Regions from separate parts of the Nocardia sp. NPDC047648 genome, predicted to be linked through region 3. Evidence: riboswitches for the same ligand, from Rfam matches in the RefSeq annotation. Region 3 holds a riboswitch; each other region holds the start of a gene.
The links. A riboswitch is a leader RNA that binds a small molecule or an ion and turns the genes downstream of it on or off. The one in region 3 is predicted to bind S-adenosylmethionine.

Region 1 (2,197 bases), on a different contig from region 3:
ATCCGGTGTCGGTGGCGGCGTATCTGCTGCTGTGGGCGCGTTCGCACCGGGCCCGCCGTCGCGGCACGGCGCACTGGAAGGGGCGTTCGCTCCCAGCGGCGGCGCCGCGCCGCGACAGCTGAATCTCACGGGACCGCGGTGACTCCGACCGTCGGCAGGAAGAAGCAGGACTTGGCGCCGTTCTGCACCGTGCCGAACACCGCGGCGAGAACGGTGCCCTTGCCGGTGTCCACCGGGACCGCCCGCACCCCGCCCATGGGGAGGGCCGCGAAGAGGAAGTCCCGGATCGCCTGCTCGGCCACCGGCCGCTGGTCCGCGGGTACGGCAGCGGGGATCATCGCGCGGGCGATGTCGGCCAGCGGTCCCATGGCGGCCGTTCCGCTGCGTCCGTTGCTCAGATTGAGCCAGGCCACCTGCATTCCGGCGGTGTTCGCCCCGTCCGGCCCGAGGCCGTAGGGCACGAAGGTGAACATGGCTTGCCCGGCCTTGACGGCGCTGAGGTCCAGTCCGGGAAGCTGCACGGTGTTCTTCGGCCACGGCCCGGGTATGGCTCCGGCCACCGCGGGCGCCAGCCCGGCCGTGGTGTTGTCGAGGCAGAACGCCGACGCGCTCGGGTACGCGAACGGCTGGATACCGAGCGCGCGCAGCGCGTCGAGCGCGGTTTGATAGGCGCCGAACAGGTCACCGGGGGCGGCGATCGGCGCGGAGAGATCGGAGAACGCGGGAATCGTGGCATCCGGAGCCGCGAACGCGGCACCCGGCCCGGCAAACGCGAGGGCGACCGAACAGGTCGCGACAGCGGACAATTGGGTCAGACGACGCAAAATGATCACGAAACCTCCTCATCGGCGGAACGATCGAGGGGCACAGTACTCCGGCAAACGGCTCCAACAGCACGGATTGCGTACAGCAATTTCGCGGCGAGTCTCGTTTGCCCGAAATAGGCTTCCGCGTGGCCGACCCGCGTTCCCCAGCCTTGGCGATACCCGTATGCTGCATCGGGCCGCCGTCTTCCGGCGCTGGACGCCCGTCCGCGACGACGCGACAGGTTCACCCCGCCCCTCGGCGAAGCAGCGCACGCCTGGTTACTACAAAGACCCGATCAACTGGCGTGGACAAGGTCTACGCTCACGCTGATTACTTCTCTTGTTCCAGCCTTCCCTTGCTGGGCATCATGATTCGGCTCGCCCCTGACATCGGTTGACAGGGGGTCGGCGCCAACCATCCAGAGCGACCGAGAGACCTGGCTCGTCGACGTCGCAGCAACCCCCCGGCCACCGGGTGCGGGTGCTTCCGCCGGGACCGATGGAGGAACCGAAGTGATCATCGAGGACCCGTCATGAGTGCGTCCACCGCGCCCGCGACCGCCCCGGCGCGCGAACCGGACGCGGCCGGCACACCCCTCCCCGCGCCGGACGCCCCCGAGTACGGCACACCGCCGACCGTGGCCAAGACCCGGCACCCCTGGCGCTGGGTAGTCGGTGCCGTCGCGCTGATCCTGCTCGCCCAGTTCGTGCACGGGCTGGCCACCAACCCCGGGTGGGACTGGCCGACGTTCGCGCAGTACATCACCGCGAAGTCGGTGCTGTCGGCGTTGCGGGTCACCGTGGAGCTGACCGCATGGGGCACGGCGCTGGGCTTTCTGCTCGGCACCGCGCTCGCGGTCGCCCGGCTGTCGAACAATCCGGTGCTGCGGGTGATCTCGTGGGTCTACATCTGGGCGTTCCGTTCGATCCCGCTGATCGTGCAGCTGCTGTTCTGGTTCAACATCGCCTACCTGTACCGGACCGTCTCGATCGGCATCCCGTTCGGGCCCGCGCTGTTCACCTTCGAGGTGAACGGGGTGATCAGCGGTTTCACCGCCGCCGTGATCGGGTTGGCCCTGCATCAGGCGGCGTATTCGGCCGAGATCATCCGGGCCGGGTTCATCGCGGTGGACGCCGGTCAACTGGAAGCCGCCGCCGCGCTGGGGATCCCACGGCTGCGGCAGTTCCGCACGGTGGTGGCGCCGCAGGCCATGCGCTCGATCCTGCCGAACGCGACCAACGAGGTGATCAGCCTGTTCAAGGGCACCTCGATCGTGTCGGTGATGGCGATCGCCGAGCTGTTCTACCAGGTCCAGGTCATCTACGGGCGCAACGGGCGGGTGGTGCCGCTGCTGATGGTCGCGACGGTCTGGTACATCGTGCTCACCACC
Region 2 (2,197 bases), on a different contig from region 3:
CTTCGGCGGTCACGATCGCGGTGACCTGCGCTTCCCCGAAGACCAGCTGGGCGCGCTCGTCCGGGTCGTCGGCGTCGACCGGCACGTAAGCGGCGCCGGAGTAGAGGACGGCGAGGATGGTCACATAGAGCCCGCGGGTGCCCGACGGCATGCGCACGCCGACCCGATCGCCGGGCCGCACGCCCGCGGTGGCGAGCCGGGCCATGGTGTTCTCGATCTCGACGACCAATTCCAGATAGGACAGCACCACGTGGCCGTCGTCGATGGCGGGGGCGTCGGGATGGGCGAGTGCCGTCGCGGTCAGGATGTCGACGAGCGTCCTGGCCTCCGGTGCGCGATCGCCGCGTGACAACGGGCCCGCCGGCGCGTCGACGTCTGTCTCGAGCATGGTGCTGTGCGCACCTCCCATCGACTTGCCTCACACTTTCCCGTTGTTGTGTCATAGCTGGGTTACCAAAGGGCAAACAGCGCTGTGGCCAGCTGTCCACGGTACCCGGGGTTGTCGTCGCTTGTTGTTCACCGAACCGGATGCCGGATCGGTGGGCGCGATGCGAGTTGTTGCAGGTGGGATCGATATTCGCCGTTCCGGCGGGGCAAAACGCTGGTGGGCGGCTCGCCCGCCGCGTTCGCCGGGAGATCGCTGATCCGAAGGTGTGATTCGGCTCATCGAGCGGTCCGGATCTGGTCCTCGCGAGGGCCGGGACGCCGGTTCGTTCCGGCCGGTCATCGGGGGAGTCGCAGCGGGGCGCGCCGCGATCGGGTTCAGCGGTTCGAGATACGGAGGCGCTCGAGAAGCTGCGCCGATGCGGGAAACGAGCGGGGACCGAGTCGCATCGGCATCGGATCGGGTCGGTGGTAACCGCCGAGCGAACCGAGGCGCGTTCACCCGTGGACAGGCCGGTGCCGAGACGCGAAAGCCCGCGTCGGGCGCGGCTCGCGCGTCGTCGTGGGGGTGCTTGTAATGGCCGACGCGTGGTGGTTATGTCCACGCGGTGCTCGTGGGGACTCGGGTGGAACGTGGTTGACAGTGCCGGGGCGCTTCTGCCACTCTCGGGTCTGGTCATGAGTGCCAGCGCAAAGCCCCGGCTTGCTGGCCGGCAACCCTCCTCCGCGGTGGGGTGCTCCGGGTGACGACCCGGCCGCCGCCCAACCGGGCGCGGCAAGCGCGGACTCGCCGAATCGTTCGGTCGCGAGTCCCTGAGCCGACGGGATTCACGTGATGACTACTGCTGTCGACAACTCCTGTGCCGCACTCGCCCGGGTGTCCGGCGACGAACTGCGCGTGCCGCTGGTGCACGGCGGATCGGCGACCTACGCCAACTTCGACTACGCCGCGAGTGCGCCCGCGTTGGCCCAGGTCACCGACCGGGTGCAGCAGTTGCTGCCGTACTACGCGAGCGTGCACCGCGGCGCCGGCTACGCCTCGCGGATCTCCACCGAGTGCTACGAAGCCGCTCGCGGATCGGTGTCCCGGTTCCTCGACGCCGCCGACGATCAGGTGGTGGTCTTCACCCGCAACACCACCGACTCGCTGAACCTGCTGGCCTCCTGCGTCCCCGGGGACACCGTGGTGCTCGACATCGAGCACCACGCCAACTTCCTGCCGTGGACCAAGCGGGGCAGGCGCGTCGTGCGGGCCGCCGACACGGTCGAGGAGACCATCGGCAGGCTGGTCGCCGAACTGTGCAGCAAGCCGGCCGCATTGCTCGCGGTGACCGGCGCGTCGAACGTGACCGGCGAGGTGCTTCCGCTGGAACGGCTGGCCACCATCGCGCATCAGTGCGGCGCCCGGATCCTGGTGGACGCCGCCCAGTTGGCGCCGCATCGGCGGATCAGCCTGCGGGACACCGCGATCGACTACCTGGCGTTCTCCGGGCATAAGCTCTACGCGCCGTTCGGCGCCGGTGTGCTGGTGGGCAAGCGGGATTGGCTCGACGCGGCGCAGCCCTACCTCGCGGGCGGCGGCGCGGTGCGTGAGGTGCGCAGCGACGCGGCCGAATGGGCGTCCGCTCCGCAGCGGCACGAAGCAGGCTCGCCGAACGTGCTCGGCGCCGCCGCGCTGGCCGCGGCTTGTGACGCGCTCAGCGGGATCGACGCCGAAACCCTTGCCGCGCACGAACACCGGCTCGCCGACCGCCTGCGCGACGGCTTGGCCACGATCCCCGGCGTCCACCTGCTGCGGATCTGGATCGACAGC
Region 3 (2,197 bases):
GCCGCCGCCTCGGTGAGGAATCCGTCGTGCCCGTCGCGGGAGTGCACGACTTCCAATCCGTCGCAACCGGGCAGCAGATCGGCGAGTTCCTGCTGGGTCCGCAGCGGGTACAGCCGGTCGGAGTCGACGCCGCCGACCACGCACGGCACCGGCGTCGCCGCGAGCGCCGCCTCGATGCCGCCCCGGCCGCGGCCGACGTCGTGCCGGTTCATCGCCTCGGTCAGCAGCACATAGGTGGCGGGATCGAAGCGCTTGCACAGCTTTTCGGCCTGGTGGTCCAGGTAGCTCTGCACCGCGTAACGGCCGCCCTGCCACGGGTCCTCGTCGCCCTGGGGCTTGTTCTCGAACCGGTGGTCGAGCTCGAATTCGGTGCGGTAGGTCAGGTGTGCGATCCGCCGGGCCAGGGCCATGCCCGTCAGCGGGGCGCGGCCGGTGCCGTGATAGTCGCCGCCCTGCCAGTCCGGATCGGCCTTGATCGCCGCGATCTGGGTGGTCTGGGTACCGATCTGGTCGGCGGTGGCGCGGGCTCCGACCGCGAGCACCAGCGCCGCCGCGACCCGCTCCGGTGCGCCGACCATCCACTCCAGCACCCGCATGCCGCCCATCGACCCGCCGACCACGGCGGCGAGCCGCTCGACACCGAGCAGGTCGAGCAGAGCGGCCTCGGCGGTCACCTGATCGCGAATGGAGATCTCGGGAAACCTTGCGCCCCAAGGCTTCCCGTCCGGCGCGGGACTCGACGGCCCGGTGCTGCCCTTGCAGCCGCCGAGCACGTTCGTCGCGATCACACACCATTCGTCGGTGTCCAGCGGAGCACCCGGGCCGACCATGCCGTCCCACCAGCCGGGCATCTCGTGCACGTCGTCGGGCTTGCCGACGACGTGCGAGTCGCCGGTCAGCGCGTGTTCGACCAGCACGATGTTGTCCAGTCCGGGGGAGAGTTCACCCCAGCGCTGTACCGCGAGGTGGACGTCCGGGATGACCGCGCCGTTCTCCAGTCGCACGTCCCCGATGGCGATGGTGCCGAGCTGTCCATCCGGGGGCGGCAGGACGTTGCCGGAGGTCCGCGTGCTCGGTTCGGTGCTCACGGTCACGTCGCCGCCGTCGCGAAGCCGGCGCGTAGATCGCCCGGAATGTCCACGGTGGCGGCCACGCGGCTGTACGGCGCTGCCGGGTCCTGCTCGGTCCCGGGCGCGGTGAATTCACTCATGGTTTGCTCCCAAAAGGTGTTCGCCGGTACAGCAAGGGTTAGCGGTGTGTGGGTAACGAACAACAACACATGCCGGCGACCTCCTGTTACGCGCTTGCTCCCGACTCTCGGGAGCCAGGTCATCACCCGGAGCACCCCACCGCGGTTGGAGGGTTGCCGACCAGCGAGCCGGGGCTTGGCGCTGGTACTCATAACCTGCCCGGCATCATAACCGGCGGGCGGTCGGCGTCCGAAATCCTCCGCCGAACTCACTGGTCCGCGACGGTCGCCGCCCCGCAGCAGGTGCGTACGAATTCGTCGTACGCCTCGGTGAACGCGGTGCGCCCCGCCCTGGTCGCGGTCGCGAGGTCCTCGTCCAGGAACGCGTCGTCGGAGCACTCCATGCCGATGTGGCCGATCAGTTGCCAGGTACCGACGAGGAGCCGCACCGCGCGCGCGTCCGGTTCGGTGCCGAGGCGCTCGGCGACCACCGCGGCGATCGCCGTGTTCTTGTCGTCGGCGAGTTCCATGCTGCGCGCGCTGACCGAAGGGCTGCTGCGCAGGATCCGTTGCATCTTCTGGAACTGCCGGAACGACAACGGGTCGGCCTCGCCACCCTCGGCGGCTTGATCGACCACGTGCAGGAAGGCCGCGAGCAGCGCCTGTAGTTCGTTGCCCGTGCGTGGCTGCTCGCGCAGCGTCTCGGCGATCGTGCGCCCGAAATCCTGGACCGGCCCGAGGACGATGTCCTCTTTGCTCTCGAAATAGCGGTTGATCGTGCGCGGCGAGACGTCCGCCACGTTGGCGATCTGCTCGATCGTGGTCGCGTCGAAGCCCTGCGTGTCGCACAGATCCAGGGCGGCCGCGATGATGCGCAACCGCGTCTGCTGCTTCTTGCGTTCGCGCAGCCCTGGGGTCGCGGGGGCGCTCGCGGCGCGGTCGGCCGCAGCGCTCGCGCCCATCGGCGTCGATGACTCGAGCATGACCCCATGGTAACGCAACCTGTTG

Region 1: linked by a shared signal. The riboswitch ahead of ABZ803_RS22505 (amino acid ABC transporter permease) and the one ahead of ABZ803_RS31445 (homoserine O-acetyltransferase) in region 3 are both predicted to bind S-adenosylmethionine.
Region 2: linked by a shared signal. The riboswitch ahead of ABZ803_RS27810 (aminotransferase class V-fold PLP-dependent enzyme) and the one ahead of ABZ803_RS31445 (homoserine O-acetyltransferase) in region 3 are both predicted to bind S-adenosylmethionine.

Annotation. Positions count from the first base shown of each region.
Region 1 covers NZ_JBEYSX010000011.1:25,391-27,587, reverse strand. The annotation lists gene ABZ803_RS22515 (glycosyltransferase family A protein) at 1-122, shown strand, start outside; gene ABZ803_RS22510 (hypothetical protein) at 126-833, opposite strand; SAM riboswitch class I at 1,219-1,312, shown strand; gene ABZ803_RS22505 (amino acid ABC transporter permease) at 1,340-2,197, shown strand, end outside.
Region 2 covers NZ_JBEYSX010000015.1:152,590-154,786, forward strand. The annotation lists gene ABZ803_RS27805 (Pls/PosA family non-ribosomal peptide synthetase) at 1-388, opposite strand, end outside; SAM riboswitch class IV at 1,059-1,172, shown strand; gene ABZ803_RS27810 (aminotransferase class V-fold PLP-dependent enzyme) at 1,220-2,197, shown strand, end outside.
Region 3 covers NZ_JBEYSX010000020.1:53,340-55,536, forward strand. The annotation lists gene ABZ803_RS31445 (homoserine O-acetyltransferase) at 1-1,094, opposite strand, end outside; SAM riboswitch class IV at 1,296-1,406, opposite strand; gene ABZ803_RS31450 (TetR family transcriptional regulator) at 1,459-2,172, opposite strand.